4 regions of the Enterobacter cloacae complex sp. HYC080_NIDB genome follow, and region 4 is predicted to be linked to each of the others. Evidence: predicted binding sites of a transcription regulator. Region 4 holds the regulator's gene; each other region holds the start of a gene.

What was found. The regulator CRP, encoded in region 4, controls carbon source genes, mostly activating them, when cyclic AMP is high. The targets are predictions, from matches to a motif close to ATGTGANNNNNNTCACAT.
Region 1: bhsA (multiple stress resistance protein BhsA) is a predicted target of CRP. The motif match lies at 2,104-2,121, and genes of this name have one in related genera.
Region 2: O1723_RS20835 (PTS mannitol transporter subunit IICBA) is a predicted target of CRP. The motif match lies at 1,599-1,616, and genes of this name have one in related genera.
Region 3: cdd (cytidine deaminase) is a predicted target of CRP. The motif match lies at 1,975-1,992, and genes of this name have one in related genera.

Annotation. Positions count from the first base shown of each region.
Region 1 is NZ_CP114212.1:2,734,645-2,738,550, forward strand. It holds gene mfd (transcription-repair coupling factor) at 1-587, shown strand, start outside; gene ldtC (L,D-transpeptidase LdtC) at 736-1,701, shown strand; gene bhsA (multiple stress resistance protein BhsA) at 1,775-2,032, opposite strand; gene comR (TetR family copper-responsive transcriptional repressor ComR) at 2,277-2,912, shown strand; gene O1723_RS13015 (glycine zipper 2TM domain-containing protein) at 2,972-3,511, opposite strand; gene O1723_RS13020 (NAD(P)/FAD-dependent oxidoreductase) at 3,705-3,906, opposite strand, start outside.
Region 2 is NZ_CP114212.1:4,394,721-4,398,626, forward strand. It holds gene O1723_RS20825 (HlyD family secretion protein) at 1-781, opposite strand, end outside; gene O1723_RS20830 (DUF3302 domain-containing protein) at 784-1,140, opposite strand; gene O1723_RS20835 (PTS mannitol transporter subunit IICBA) at 1,802-3,709, shown strand; gene mtlD (mannitol-1-phosphate 5-dehydrogenase) at 3,812-3,906, shown strand, end outside.
Region 3 is NZ_CP114212.1:1,515,589-1,519,494, reverse strand. It holds gene dusC (tRNA dihydrouridine(16) synthase DusC) at 1-665, opposite strand, end outside; gene O1723_RS07185 (CidA/LrgA family protein) at 834-1,229, shown strand; gene O1723_RS07180 (CidB/LrgB family autolysis modulator) at 1,226-1,921, shown strand; gene cdd (cytidine deaminase) at 2,051-2,935, shown strand; gene sanA (outer membrane permeability protein SanA) at 3,063-3,782, shown strand; gene O1723_RS07165 (glutamine synthetase family protein) at 3,903-3,906, shown strand, end outside.
Region 4 is NZ_CP114212.1:407,759-411,664, forward strand. It holds gene O1723_RS01815 (YccS/YhfK family putative transporter) at 1-1,247, opposite strand, end outside; gene crp (cAMP-activated global transcriptional regulator CRP) at 1,305-1,937, opposite strand; gene O1723_RS01825 (OsmC family protein) at 2,249-2,653, shown strand; gene O1723_RS01830 (phosphoribulokinase) at 2,740-3,609, opposite strand; gene O1723_RS01835 (YheU family protein) at 3,640-3,858, opposite strand; gene O1723_RS01840 (hydrolase) at 3,855-3,906, opposite strand, start outside.

The DNA of each region.
Region 1 (3,906 bases), 2.2 Mb from region 4:
GTGCCGGCGAACTGCTGGGCGAGGATCAGAGCGGCTCCATGGAAACCATCGGCTTCTCGCTCTATATGGAGCTGCTGGAAAACGCGGTTGATGCCCTGAAGGCCGGACGCGAGCCGTCGCTGGAAGATCTCACCAGCCAGCAGACCGAGGTCGAGTTGCGTATGCCGTCCCTGCTGCCGGATGATTTCATTCCTGATGTGAATACCCGCCTGTCATTCTACAAACGCATTGCCAGCGCGAAGAATGAAAATGAGCTGGAAGAGATCAAAGTGGAACTGATTGACCGCTTTGGCCTGCTGCCCGATGCGGCGAGAAATCTGCTGGATATCGCGCGGCTGCGCCAGCAGGCGCAGAAGCTGGGGATCCGCAAACTTGAAGGTAATGAAAAAGGCGGCGTCATTGAATTCGCCGAGAAGAACCACGTCAACCCGATGTGGCTGATTGGCCTGCTGCAAAAACAGCCGCAGTATTTCCGCCTGGATGGGCCAACCCGTCTGAAATTTACCCAGGAGCTGGCGGATCGCAAAACCCGTATGGACTGGGTGCGTAACTTTATGCGGCAGCTCGAAGAGAACGCGGTCGCGTAATCTGACCTCCCCCCGTTAGCCAGTGCTGCCGGGGGGACAATTTACAAACTCTTTGCACTTCACCCGATCTTCCCGACACACCCTTTCGCCATAATTATCATTAACACCTTATAAAACAATAACCTTATCATTTATATGGATTATGGTGATGATGACCTCTTCGCGTTTTACCCGCTGGATAACCCTGTTTACGCTGGCTGCCGCCGTCGCGGTTGCACTTCCCGCTCGCGCAAACACCTGGCCTCTTCCACCGCCTGGCAGCAAGCTGGTCGGGGAAAACCGCTTTCATGTGGTTGAAAATAATGGCGGTTCACTGGAAGCCATTGCCAAAAAATATAACGTCGGTTTTCTGGCTCTGCTGCAGGCGAACCCCGGCGTCGATCCGTATGTCCCGCGCGCGGGCAGCGTACTGACGATCCCGTTACAAACTCTCCTGCCGGATGCCCCGCGCGAGGGGATCGTCATAAACCTGGCTGAGTTACGTCTCTATTATTATCCGCCGGGTAAAAATGAAGTGACCGTCTACCCTATCGGTATCGGTCAACTGGGCGGCGACACCCTGACACCGACGATGGTGACGACCGTCTCGGATAAACGGGCGAATCCAACCTGGACGCCAACGGCCAACATTCGCGCCCGTTATAAAGCCCAGGGCATCGATCTTCCCGCGGTTGTTCCGGCTGGCCCGGATAACCCAATGGGGCACCACGCGATCCGCCTGGCGGCATACGGTGGGGTTTACCTGCTGCACGGAACGAATGCCGACTTTGGCATCGGCATGCGCGTCAGCTCCGGCTGTATTCGTCTGCGCGATGACGATATCAAAACGCTGTTCAACGTCGTTACGCCGGGGACTAAAGTGAATATTATCAACACACCGATTAAAGTCTCTGAGGAGCCGGGCGGCGTACGGCTGGTCGAAATTCACCAGCCGCTTTCAAAAAATATCGGCGACGATCCGCAGACGTTACCCATTAACCTGAATGCTGCGATGGTGAGCTTTAAAACGAATGCGAATACCGAGAGCCAGGTGATGGAACGTGCGATGGAGGCCCGGTCAGGCATGCCGACCGATGTCACCCGGCATCACGATATCGTTCAGCAGTCGATGTAAAACAGAACGTAAAACGCCCTGCTTAGCAGGGCGTTTTTTATTGCAGTGGCATAAATGAGGGTTTATGCCCGGCTTATTTGTAGATGACAGCCGTGCCGTGCAGCGTGTTAGGACCGGTCACAGAGGTGATGCGGTAGGATTTTGCACCCATTGCTTCCGCTTTTTGTGCCAGCTGATCTTCCAGTGAACCCAGGTTAGTCCCGGCAGACGCAGAGATCGTCCCGACTTTATGCTGATCGGCTGGCGTTGACTGAACTTGTACAGCAGCAAAGCTTGCGAAAGAAAGTGAACTCAGTACGGCTGCAGCGATGAGGGTTTTTACGTTTTTCATGATGTTTACCTTTGGCAGATGAATTTGGAGGTCGTTAGCGATTTAGTTAACGATCGATAGGTAAATCATAAATGTGATCCAGCTCACGCGTCAACATAATTTTATAACGAGCATTAATTAATTTTTAAAGTCTTTAATTTTCATACATATATGATTAATTTATTTTTAAGCATTCTGCACTGGTGATGGGTTGCGTTTATTTTTATAATGGTTATTCAACAAATCAACAGAGGACCAACGGCAAATGACAACCGACGTCACGAGTTGTGCGAAGAAAAGCCGTGGCCGACCAAAAGTGTTTGACAGGGATGCAGCGCTTGATAAGGCCATGACTCTCTTCTGGCAACATGGGTATGAAGCGACCTCGCTTTCCGATCTGGTAGAAGCCACCGGCGCCAAAGCACCGACGCTCTATGCTGAATTTACCAACAAAGAGGGGCTGTTCAGGGCAGTGCTGGACCGATACATTTCGCGCTTTGCAGCGAAACACGAAGCCCAGCTGTTTTGTGAAGAGAAAAGCGTTGAACAGGCGCTACGGGATTACTTCACCGCCGTTGCCACCTGCTTCACCAGCAAAGATACGCCCGCGGGCTGCTTTATGATTAACACCTCCGCCACCCTGGCGGCAGCGTCGAAAGAGATCGCCAATACGGTGAAATCGCGTCATGCCATGCAGGAAGAGACGCTCAGCGCATTTCTGGCTCAACGCCAGCAGCGCGGTGAAATTCCCGCGCATTGTCAGCCGCAGATGCTGGCGCAGTACCTGAGCTGTATTTTGCAGGGTATGTCGATCAGCGCGCGTGAAGGCGCGACGCTGGAAAAACTGCAGAATATAACCGAAACCACACTACGCTTGTGGCCTGAACTCCTCAAAATTTGAGGTAAAAAAAAGCTCCTCAGCCTGAGCGCTTGAGGAGCTAAGTTCAGAGAACATCTTTTTTACACTTTGTTATTCAGTACCAGCTGGCCATTTCCATCCAGTGGGATTTGCGTTCCTGGGTCTTTATCCATACGGATTTTGCCCTGCTGATCGCCAATTTTGTAGGTGACGTCATAACCCAGCATTTTTTCCGACTTGTCATAGACGGTTTTACAACGCTGCTGAGTCGTGGTGTAAGTATCGTTATCCTGCATCGCACCCTGCACCTGGTTGCCGGCATAGCCGCCACCCAGCGCACCAACGACGGTCGCGACATCTTTACCCCGGCCACCGCCAAACTGGTGACCAATTACCCCACCCGCTACCGCACCCAGAACAGAGCCGGCAATACGGTTTTCATCCTGTACCGGACGACGGTGGGTCACGGAGACGTTACGGCACTCCTGACGAGGGGTTTTTACGGTTTCTTTAATGGGAGTAGCAGAAACCACCTGCGCATACTGCGGGCCGCGATCTAATACGTTGAGACTGGCAACAGCAGCCACACCTAACGCCGCTGCGACACCAATCCCTATACCCGCCAACATAGATTTATTCACGGGACTTCCTCCTTTGTTGCTATTGGTAACAATTTTGCAATGAAGCCACGGCTTCGCCAATAAGACAAAGGATCAAAAAGTGGACACTGGAGAGGGATATATCATGTTTAGGAGAACTCTTAAGCACCTAATCCATGACGGGCAGCATGATATGCTAAAAACTCCCTCCGGAGGGCCCGGAGGGAGTGAAAGATTAGTGGAGTTTAAGACGCGGACGGATGACGCGGTTGATTCTGCCCACCAGCATCATCAGACCCGTTTTGAAGTAGCCGTGCAGTGCGATCTGGTGCATACGGTACAGTGAAATATAGACAAAGCGTGCTATGCGCCCTTCTACCATCATTGAGCCACGCATCAGGTTACCCATCAGGCTACCGACGGTTGAGAAGTTGGAC
Region 2 (3,906 bases), 570 kb from region 4:
CAATCTGACGTTTCTGTTCCGGAATAAAGACCATGACCGGACGCAGAGGTAACGCGGCGGCATAGGTCCCCGGACGGATCAGCACCTGGGTGATATAGCCGTTGCTCGGCGCGCGCACCACGGTCTGATCGCGATTGTATTTCGCTTCGGCAAGCTGGGCGCGTAATGAGGCAATCTGCGACTGTTCACCGTTCACCATGCTGTCTAACTGACTTTGAATCTGCGTCTGTTCAGCCACAGAACCTTTCACCAGCGCATCCTGCGCCAGATAGTTCTGCCGCGCGTTGTCGATATCGCTTTCAGAAAACGGGTTCACCTTCGCCCGGCTGCCTTTCAGGTAACGCTGATAATCTTTATACAGGCGGTCACGCTCTGCCGAGACGCGCGTGGTATTAGCGACGGCTTCTGCAAGCTGCGCTTTCAGGCTATCGATATTGTGGGTTGCGGTGACCAGATCGGCCTTGAGTCTGTCGACCCGCGCCTGGTAGCGGCCCGGATCAAGTTTAAATAATACTTCGCCTTTTTTAATGAGCTGGTTGTTTTTATCAGTCACTTCGGTGACCACGCCCGTCACCTGCGGTGTAATCGGAATGGAAATAACCGCTTTTTGCGCCGTAAAGGTATACGGATGGTTATAGTTCATTAACAGAATCAGTCCGGCAACAATAAATACCCCACCCAACGTTGCGGTGGCGAGCGTCCACTGATTTACCGGAATGCGGAATATTTTAAAGATCGCCCAGGCAAATGCCACATAGGTCAAAATAATTAACAGATCCATGATTAGCGCTCCAGCGTGTTCTGATCAGCAGTGGGCTGTACCGCCGCCAGCTTTTGTTCTAATTCGGCCACGCGTTTGGACAGCGCATCCATGCCCGGGACCTCATCTGGCTTTGTAATGTGGTTCTGCATGCCCCAACCGCGATCTTCACGGTAGAGCGTGGCCCAAATCCACAGAAACGGCCAGATGGCATGGAGGGTGAACAGGCTAATCCAGCCTGCCGTATGAATCGCATCGGCATGGGGATGATTACGTTTTTTAGCCATATTATAAGGGATATCATGAATAGCGATAATCCCGTAAAAAAGCACCAGAAATACAAAAATCAATACGCCCAACGCAAAATAGTTGAGAAACATATTTTCCTCACTTAAACAACGTCAACTCATTAAACGAATAAAACAGCACGCAGCCTAATTAATTTATTTTTAAATTTAAAAGGCACACTGGTTATTTCAGAGCCGGGGAGTATCGGTTTTTATAATATCTCCATGCAAGTTTATAAACGTGTCAAAATATAACCTGAATAATAATATACTTAACCTTACATTATGAGCGTAATCCACCTTTTAACTTTTCGCCATACCACACATGAAAAGTGGTTTTTTAGCTTTACGTGTCACGCAAGACTATCCTGACGCCAATTCGCAAAGCAGAGTTTGCCGCCGATCACAGCCAGAGAAATCTGCATAAAAATATTTTGTGAAATCAGTCACAATCCAGAAACAAACCCACAAAACAAAAATGCGATCGCAATCACAAAAATGCGTGGTTTTTGCTTTGTTTTTCGCCATCGTATTTTTTTTACCCACTAATTTTGTGATTCAGATCACGTCATTGAATGCCACACCCCCTACATTTACGTGACACATATCACACAAATTTTCACTGTCTGGACAGTTGAACGATTCAGTGCCAGATTTCACAGCATCAGAACAGGGCCCGGCTACCTCTGCCGCCGCACATTAACGATAAACCTCGGGCCGCAAGCCTAAGCGTAAACATAAGAAGGGGTGTTTTATGTCATCCGATTTCAAGATCAAAGTTCAAAGCTTTGGTCGTTTCCTCAGCAACATGGTGATGCCAAATATCGGCGCGTTTATCGCGTGGGGTATTATCACCGCATTGTTCATTCCGACAGGGTGGTTGCCTAACGAAACGCTGGCGAAACTTGTTGGCCCTATGATTACTTACCTCCTGCCGCTGCTGATCGGTTTCACCGGTGGTCGTCTGGTAGGCGGTGACCGTGGTGGCGTTGTGGGTGCCATCACCACAATGGGTGTTATCGTCGGTGCGGATATGCCGATGTTCCTCGGTGCCATGATTGCCGGTCCTCTGGGCGGCTGGGCGATTAAGAAATTCGACGTCTGGGTAGATGGTAAGATCAAATCCGGCTTCGAAATGCTGGTGAACAACTTCTCTGCGGGCATCATCGGGATGATCCTCGCGATTCTGGCGTTCCTCGGCATTGGTCCTGCGGTTGAAGTGCTGTCCAAAATTCTGGCGGCAGGCGTTAACTTTATGGTGGCGCACGACATGCTGCCGCTGGCGTCTATCTTCGTTGAACCGGCGAAAATTCTGTTCCTTAATAACGCCATCAACCACGGTATCTTCTCGCCGCTGGGTATTCAGCAGTCTCACGATCTCGGCAAGTCCATCTTCTTCCTGATTGAAGCGAACCCAGGTCCGGGTATGGGCGTTCTGCTGGCATACATGTTCTTTGGTCGCGGCAGCGCTAAGCAGTCTGCTGGCGGTGCGGCTATCATCCACTTCCTGGGCGGTATCCACGAAATTTACTTCCCGTACGTGCTGATGAACCCACGCCTGATCCTGGCCGTTATCCTCGGCGGTATGACCGGCGTGTTCACCCTGAGCGTGCTGGGCGGCGGTCTGGTCTCTCCTGCTTCTCCGGGCTCTATCCTGGCCGTGCTGGCGATGACCCCGAAAGGTGCCTACTTCGCTAACATCGCGGCTATCTGTGCGGCCATGGCGGTCTCCTTCGTGGTTTCTTCTATCCTGCTGAAAACCAGCAAAGTGAAAGAAGATGACGATATCGAAGCGGCAACCCGCCGTATGCACGACATGAAAGCGGAATCCAAAGGCGCAACCCCGCTGGCGGCTGGCGATGTCTCTAACGACCTGAGCCACGTGCGTAAAATCATCGTTGCTTGTGATGCCGGTATGGGCTCCAGCGCAATGGGTGCCGGCGTGCTGCGTAAGAAAGTACAGGATGCGGGCCTGACCAACATCTCCGTGACCAACAGCGCAATTAACAGTCTGCCGCCGGACGTTGACCTGGTGATCACCCACCGCGATCTGACCGAACGCGCCATGCGTCAGGTACCGCAGGCACAGCACATTTCGCTGACTAACTTCCTCGACAGCGGCCTGTACACCAGCCTGACCGAACGTCTGGTTGCCGCGCAGCGTCATGAAGATAACGAAGTGAAAGTGCGCACCAGCCTGCAGGATAGCTTTGACGAGAGTAATGCCCACCTATTTAAACTGGGTGCGGAGAACATCTTCCTCGGCCGTACCGCGGCTACTAAAGAAGAAGCGATTCGCTTTGCCGGTGAACAGCTGGTAAAAGGCGGTTACGTTCAGCCTGAATATGTCGATGCGATGCTGGAACGCGAAAAACTGACCCCAACCTATCTCGGTGAATCCATCGCGGTTCCACACGGTACCGTTGAGGCGAAAGACCGCGTGCTGAAAACCGGTGTGGTGTTCTGTCAGTATCCTGATGGCGTACGCTTCGGTGAAGAAGAAGATGACATCGCCCGCCTGGTGATTGGTATCGCCGCTCGCAACAACGAGCATATCCAGGTGATCACCAGCCTGACCAACGCCCTGGACGATGAGTCCGTTATCGAGCGTCTGGCCAAAACCACCAGCGTTGAAGAAGTTCTGGCACTGCTGAACAAATAACAGCGCCTCTTCCCTCTCCCCCCGGGGAGAGGGCTAGGGTGAGGGGGAGAAAGCTCCTCACCCCAGCCCTCTCGGGTAAAAACATTGATGAAGGTTAACACTATGAAAGCATTACATTTTGGCGCAGGTAACATCGGTCGTGGTTTTATCGGCAAACTGCTGGCAGACGCGGGCATTACGCTGACGTTCGCCGATGT
Region 3 (3,906 bases), 1.1 Mb from region 4:
ATCACCGCATTGCAGCCCGTCTCTTTCAGGCATGCCTGTGCGCTTTCGTAATCCCAGATTTCGCCGTTAGCGATCACCGGAATAGTGAGCCGCTTGCGGATCTCGCCAATCGCCTGCCAGTTAATCCGCTCAGCTTTATAACCATCTTCCTTGGTGCGGCCATGCACCACCAGCTCGGTGGCACCAGCCTGCTGCACCGCATCGGCAATTTCAAACTGCTTATCTCCGCTGTCCCAGCCCAGACGAACTTTCACGGTGACCGGCAGATGCGAGGGTACCGCCTCGCGCATGGCTTTTGCGCCGCGATAAATCAGCTCAGGATCCTTGAGTAGCGTTGCCCCGCCGCCGCTGCCGTTGACCAGCTTTGACGGACAACCGCAGTTGAGATCGACGCCATACGAACCCAGCGCCACGGCCCTGGCGGCGTTTTCCGCCAGCCATTCAGGATACTGGCCTAACAGCTGGATCCGCACCAGCGTACCGGAAGGGGTCCGGCTCTGGCGGTGCAGTTCAGGACAGAGACGGTAGAATGACTTTTCTGGCAGCAACATATCGACCACGCGCAAAAACTCCGTCACGCAGAGATCGTAATCGTTCACCTCGGTAAGCAGCTCGCGCACAAGAGAGTCGAGCACGCCTTCCATCGGGGCCAGTAAAACACGCATTCTGAGTACCTGTGAAAAAAGACGCGCTATAGTAGCTGCTCTGTATGTATGTGGAAAGCCCGGCGTTCCATTCCGGAATGTCTGGTATGCTCAAAATTCATGATGTGATCCGTGGCACATTTTCAGGTTTAATTGTATGATGAATGCGTTTCATCAAGGACTATCACCATGAGCAAATCATTGAACATTATCTGGCAATATCTGCGCGCATTCGTCCTGATTTACGCCTGCCTGTATGCCGGGATTTTTATCGCGTCGCTGCTGCCTATCACCATTCCTGGCAGCATTATCGGCATGCTGATCCTCTTTGTTTTACTGGCGCTGCAAATTCTGCCCGCAAAGTGGGTTAACCCCGGCTGTTTCGTCCTCATCCGCTATATGGCGCTGCTTTTCGTGCCCATCGGCGTCGGGGTCATGCAGTATTTTGATTTGCTCAAAGCCCAGTTCGGCCCGATTGTGGTCTCCTGCGCGGTTAGCACGCTGGTGGTTTTCCTTGTCGTGAGCTGGAGTTCACATCTGGTACATGGCGAACGTAACGTCATCGGGGAGAAAACAAAAAAATGATGGCTAATATCTGGTGGTCTCTGCCGTTAACCCTGCTGGTCTTCTTCGCCGCGCGTAAACTTGCCGCACGCTTCAAAATGCCGCTGCTCAACCCCCTGCTGGTGGCGATGGTGGTAATTATTCCTTTCCTGCTGCTCACCGGCATCCCTTACGAACGTTACTTTGCCGGCAGCAAAATTTTAAACGACCTGTTGCAGCCCGCCGTTGTGGCCCTCGCCTTTCCTTTATATGAGCAGTTGCACCAGATCCGCGCCCGCTGGAAATCCATCATTACTATCTGTTTTGTGGGCAGCCTGGTGGCGATGATAACCGGCACGTCGGTGGCGCTATTGATGGGCGCTTCGCCACAAATTGCGGCCTCTATTCTGCCTAAATCGGTGACCACACCTATCGCAATGGCGGTAGGCGGCAGCCTCGGCGGGATCCCGGCCATCAGCGCGATGTGCGTCATTTTCGTCGGTATTCTCGGCGCGGTGTTTGGTCACACCCTCCTGAACGCGATGCGGATCCATACTAAAGCGGCGCGGGGATTGTCGATGGGCACCGCCTCGCACGCCCTGGGTACCGCCCGCTGCGCGGAGCTGGACTATCAGGAAGGGGCTTTTAGCTCCCTGGCGCTGGTGATCTGCGGGATTATCACCTCCCTGCTCGCCCCGTTTATTTTCCCATTGATTCTGGCGGTGATGGGCTAAAATTTGCGATGCGTCGCGCAAATTTCATTTTGATTTCATAAGTTGCATACATAATGAGAAGTGGATCACATATAAAGCCCCAGCGGCTCCGTAAACTACCGATCCATTAACCTTTATGAGGCAAACGCCATGCACCCACGTTTTCAAGCTGCCTTCGCTCAGCTTGCAGAGAATTTGCAATCAGCCCTTGCTCCCGTCCTGGCAGATGCACATTTCCCCGCCCTGCTGACGGCAGAGCAGGTCACCATGCTGAAACAAGCAGCGGGACTGGATGAAGACGCGCTGGCTTTCGCACTGCTGCCCCTGGCTGCCGCCTGCGCGCGTGCCGATCTCTCCCACTTCAACGTCGGCGCTATTGCGCGCGGCGTCAGCGGAACCTGGTACTTCGGTGGAAACATGGAGTTCCTGGGCGCAACCATGCAGCAAACCGTTCATGCGGAGCAAAGCGCTATCAGTCACGCCTGGTTGCGCGGTGAAAAGGCCCTGAGCGCCATCACCGTGAACTACACGCCGTGCGGACACTGCCGTCAGTTTATGAACGAGCTGAACAGCGGGCTGCAACTGCGCATCAACCTGCCGGGACGTGCGCCACACACGCTGGGCGATTACCTGCCGGATGCCTTCGGCCCGAAAGATCTGGACATTAAAACGCTGCTGATGGACGAGCAGGATCATGGTTTCGCCCTGTCCGGCGATGACCTTAGCGAAGCGGCCATTCGTGCGGCTAACAAGAGCCACACTCCGTACAGTAACGCCCCAAGCGGCGTGGCGCTGCAGTGCCGCGATGGCCGTATCTTCACCGGCAGCTATGCGGAAAACGCCGCGTTTAACCCAACGCTGCCGCCGCTGCAGGGTGCGCTCAACCTGCTGAGCCTGAACGGCTACGACTACCCCGACATTCAGCGCGCAATTCTGGCCGAAAAGGCCGATGCGCCACTGATTCAGTGGGATGCCACCGCTGCGACGCTCAAGGCGTTAGGCTGCACGACGATCGACCGCGTACTGCTGGCATAAATCCTTCCGGCGGACTGAAATGTCCGCCACATTGCTGAAAAACCCCTCAGTTGAGTCGCTGTTTCTTGCGCTAACCAGACGGGTAAAGTAGCCTGAGTGAACTTTCATCCACGAACGAGCCATCTCCATGTTAAAGCGCGTTTTTTACAGCCTGTCTGTCCTGGTCGGCATACTGCTGTTGATCGTGCTGGGTCTCGACCGCTGGATGAGCTGGAAAACCGCCCCTTACATCTTTGATGACCTGCAGGACCTGCCCTATCGCCAGGTGGGCGTGGTACTCGGCACCGCCAAGTATTACCGAACCGGGGTGATCAACCAGTATTATCGTTACCGAATTCAGGGCGCGCTGAACGCTTACAACAGCGGCAAGGTGAACTATCTGCTGTTAAGCGGTGATAACGCGCTGCAAAGCTATAACGAACCGGTGACGATGCGTAAGGACCTGATTGCCGCAGGCGTGGATCCTGCCGACATCGTGCTCGACTACGCAGGCTTCCGCACCCTCGACTCCATCGTGCGCACCCGCAAAGTGTTCGACACCAACGACTTCATCATCATCACCCAGCGTTTCCACTGCGAGCGCGCGCTGTTTATTGCGCTGCATATGGGTATTCAGGCGCAGTGCTACGCGGTGCCGTCGCCTAAAGATATGCTGAGCGTGCGCGTGCGCGAATTTGGCGCGCGTTTTGGCGCGCTGGCGGACCTCTACATTTTCAAACGTGAACCGCGCTTTTTAGGCCCGCTGGTGCCGATTCCGGCGATGCATGAAGTACCGGAAGACGCGCAGGGTTACCCGGCTGTGACGCCGGAGCAACTGCTTGATATGCAGAAGAAAGAGAAAAAATAGCCCGCCTTTATACTTTCTTTACGCCGGGCCTGCTGCTTTTTATCCCCCGTTTACGCCGCCCCATTTAAGCTGAGTTCACTACCGCTACGGCTTCATTGAAGAATGACTATGAACTCGATAATGA
Region 4 (3,906 bases):
CCTGCCCGATGCAGAATACGTACCCGCGTGGCGCCGTAGCCGTTCTGGGTGACAAACAGCACGGTCATTAAGATCCAGTACGGTTTCGGCAGATGCAGCGCCATGCCCATCAGACTGGCGATACTGAGCATAACGCTAATCCGCGCGGCATTGCGCAGGGCAGAAGACTTAAGAGAGAGATAGCTTCTGAGTGCTGGCAGGAGCGGCAGACGTTTTTGCTTATCCGCCATCAGGTCGCGGGGATACAGCGGGCGCTGGGTGCGCAGCACGCGGGCAATGCGGCTGAAGTGCCAGGCGGCAAACTGGCCGACCGGGTTATCCGGATGCTGACGAGCAATTTTCTCCAGCGCGCCGAGCTGTTTATCCATGTTAAAGCGCGTGGGGTAGCGGTGATAGAGAATGTCGTCCGCCAGCACCCGCAGGCGCGTGGAGACGGTCTGCGCATTCCAGCGGATCACCGCCTCGGCGTGGCTGCGCTCGACCAGCTTTTGCACCTCTTGTGGGTGATGAAGGCTCACGGAGATATGCTCCTGCAGATCCAGCCCCACCTGGAAAGTACGCAGCAGGCGTTTATATTCGTGATTCTTGTTGGCGGCGAGCATATGCAACTGCTGATAGCATTGGCTTATCAGATCCACCACCTTTTGCTGGCGCGTCAGCAGCGGCGGTAAGGATTTTTCCGGGTCGGTATGCTGGGTCAGCAAGGTGTATTTGGCTTCGCAGTAATCTGCAAGCTGCACATACAACAGGCTCAGAGATTCACGCAGCGGCTGTTCCCGCCACAGCCAGAACCAGAACCAGTTAAACAGCCCGTACCACAGCGTGCCGAGGGCGTAGATCAGCAGCGGCTCCCACACCGGCATATTCCCGGCGAGGCTCAGGGTGAAGATGGCGGCAATCAGTGAAGCGGGAAGCAGGCGGGCGTGCAGGGAACTGATTTCTGCTGTAACACCGAGGCTCATCGCCAGTACGGTCAGGATCAGCGGCAGCGGAATATCGCGCGCCAGTAAAAGCTGCACGGCGAGGCTACAGCCAGCAAACAGCGAACCGCCAACGATCAGGCGTTTGAAAAAGCGTTTATGCGGCGTGTCCAGACCTGCGATGTTGCAGCAGGCGGGAACGAGAGAAAACAGCAGACCCTGCTGGAGATGTCCCAGAATCAGGCCCACGGCCACAGGAAGGCACAACACCAGCGTTTGTCGCAGTGCGTAATTAACTTCCGGGTGATAGATCAGCCTGCGCCACATGGGGAATAGAGACAAAAACGGCGTGACACCTTGCGATGGCACGCCGTTTGAGCGGAATTAACGCGTTCCGTAGACCACGATGGTTTTACCGTGGGCAGAGATCAGGTTCTGATCTTCCAGCATTTTCAGGATACGACCCACCGTTTCGCGGGAGCAACCGACGATCTGACCAATTTCCTGACGGGTAATTTTAATTTGCATGCCGTCCGGGTGGGTCATGGCGTCTGGCTGTTTCGCCAGGTTCAGCAGGGTCTGCGCGATACGACCGGTGACGTCCAGGAAGGCGAGGTTACCCACTTTCTCGGATGTGACCTGCAGACGACGCGCCATCTGGGAAGAAAGACGCATCAGGATGTCAGGGTTTACCTGAATCAACTGACGGAATTTCTTGTAAGAAATTTCAGCCACTTCACATGCTGTCTTTGCACGAACCCAGGCGCTACGTTCCTGGCCTTCTTCAAACAGGCCCAGTTCACCGATAAAATCGCCCTGGTTCAGATAAGAAAGGATCATCTCTTTCCCTTCCTCATCTTTGATCAGCACTGCCACCGAGCCTTTGACGATGTAATACAACGTTTCCGCTTTTTCACCCTGGTGAATCAGCGTGCTCTTCGATGGGTACTTATGAATGTGGCAATGAGACAAGAACCATTCGAGAGTCGGGTCTGTTTGCGGTTTGCCAAGCACCATGCGCTGTTATCCTCTGTTATAAGCTGTCACCAGAGTCATCAGATGCATCCGGACTCTGGGGTTGCAATCGAATTCTTACCCATACCCTGGGAAGTCGGCTGTCGTAACGTTTCGCAGCCAGTAAAGTTTGATGTCCTCTGCATACATGTGTAACGTCAATGTATTACTGTAGCATCCTGAGTGTTTTAGCATAGCTTTCGCCGCGTGTCTCCTGGTGTCTCGCTTCAGCATGATGCAGGTCGCCTTCCGTTGCGAGAAATGTAACGCACGCGTAATCTGTCACCGAAAATGCAACGTTGGAGTTAAAGAATATGCAAGCGCGCGTGAAATGGGTTGAAGGTTTAACGTTCCTGGGCGAATCCGCGTCAGGGCACCAGATTTTGATGGACGGTAACTCCGGCGATAAAGCCCCCAGCCCAATGGAAATGGTGCTGATGGCGGCGGGTGGATGCAGCGCGATTGACGTGGTGTCGATTCTGCAAAAAGGTCGTCATGACGTGACGGATTGCGAGGTTAAACTCACCTCAGAACGTCGCGAAGAGGCGCCACGCCTGTTCACCCACATTAATCTGCACTTTGTGGTCACCGGTAAAGCGCTTAAAGACGCGGCGGTTTCGCGTGCGGTGGATCTGTCTGCGGAAAAATACTGCTCTGTGGCGTTAATGCTGGAGAAAGCGGTAAAAATCACGCATTCGTATGAAGTGATCGAGGCTTAATCTTTTGGCGGGTGGCGCTTCGCTGACCCGCCCTACAAAAGCATGAACGTAGGCCCGGTAAGCGCAGCGCCACCGGGCAGAACAACTCACGCAATCTGCTTCCCTTCCATCAACCGCTCCACCAGCGGCGTCATGATGAGCTCCATCGCCAGCCCCATTTTTCCGCCTGGTACCACTAACGTATTCATGTGCGAAATAAACGAGCCCTGCAGCATCGCCAGCAGCCAGGGATAATCAATGCCTTCGAGATTGCGGAAGTGGATCACCACAAAGCTCTCGTCCAGCGACGGGATGGTTTTCGCCGCGAACGGGTTAGAGGTGTCCACCGTCGGCACGCGCTGGAAGTTAATGTGCGTGCGGGAGAACTGTGGCGTGAGGTAGTTGATGTAGTCTTCCATGGAGCGCACCACCGAATCCATCACCGCTTCGCGCGAATGGCCGCGCTCGCTCATGTCGCGCGTCAGCTTCTGGATCCACTCCAGGTTCACGATAGGCACCACGCCAACCAGCAGATCCACATGACGCGCCACGTCATGCTGTGGGGTGACTACGCCGCCGTGTAATCCCTCATAAAACAGCACATCGGTGGGTTCCGGCAGCGGCTGCCAGGGGGTAAAGGTGCCCGGCACCTGATTCCACGGCACAGCTTCATCATAGGTATGCAGATACTTACGCGATTGCCCTTTGCCGCTCTGACCGTACTCCAGGAAGGTTTGCTCAAGGAGGCCAAAGTCATTGGCTTCGGGACCGAAATAGCTGATGTGTTTACCCAGATCGCGCGCCTTACGGATCGCCATGTCCATTTCAGGTCGCGTATAGCGGTGAAAACTGTCGCCTTCGACCTCCGCCGCCCGGAGATTCAGTTGGGCGAAAATCTTACGAAACGCGAGGCTGGTGGTGGTCGTTCCCGCACCACTCGACCCCGTAACGGCAATAATGGGATGTCTGGCAGACATAGCAACTCCCTGACTGAAAAGGTTGGAAGGTCAGCCGTGAAACGCGTTGCGGGGCATGATATTGACCGTCTCATGCAGTTCTGACCACACCAGCACCACGTCGCCGCTTTTCAGCTGGCGTTTTACATCGTTGACCTTCTGCTCGAGTGAGCGTTCATGTTCACCATAATCGGTGCCTTCACGTAATACAAAGCTTTCAATCAGATTATCGAGCGTTTCGGGAGACAGATCCTGCCAGGGGATGATCATTTTGCACCGTCCAGATAAGGAGTAAGCCAGTCAGGAATACGCGCCTCC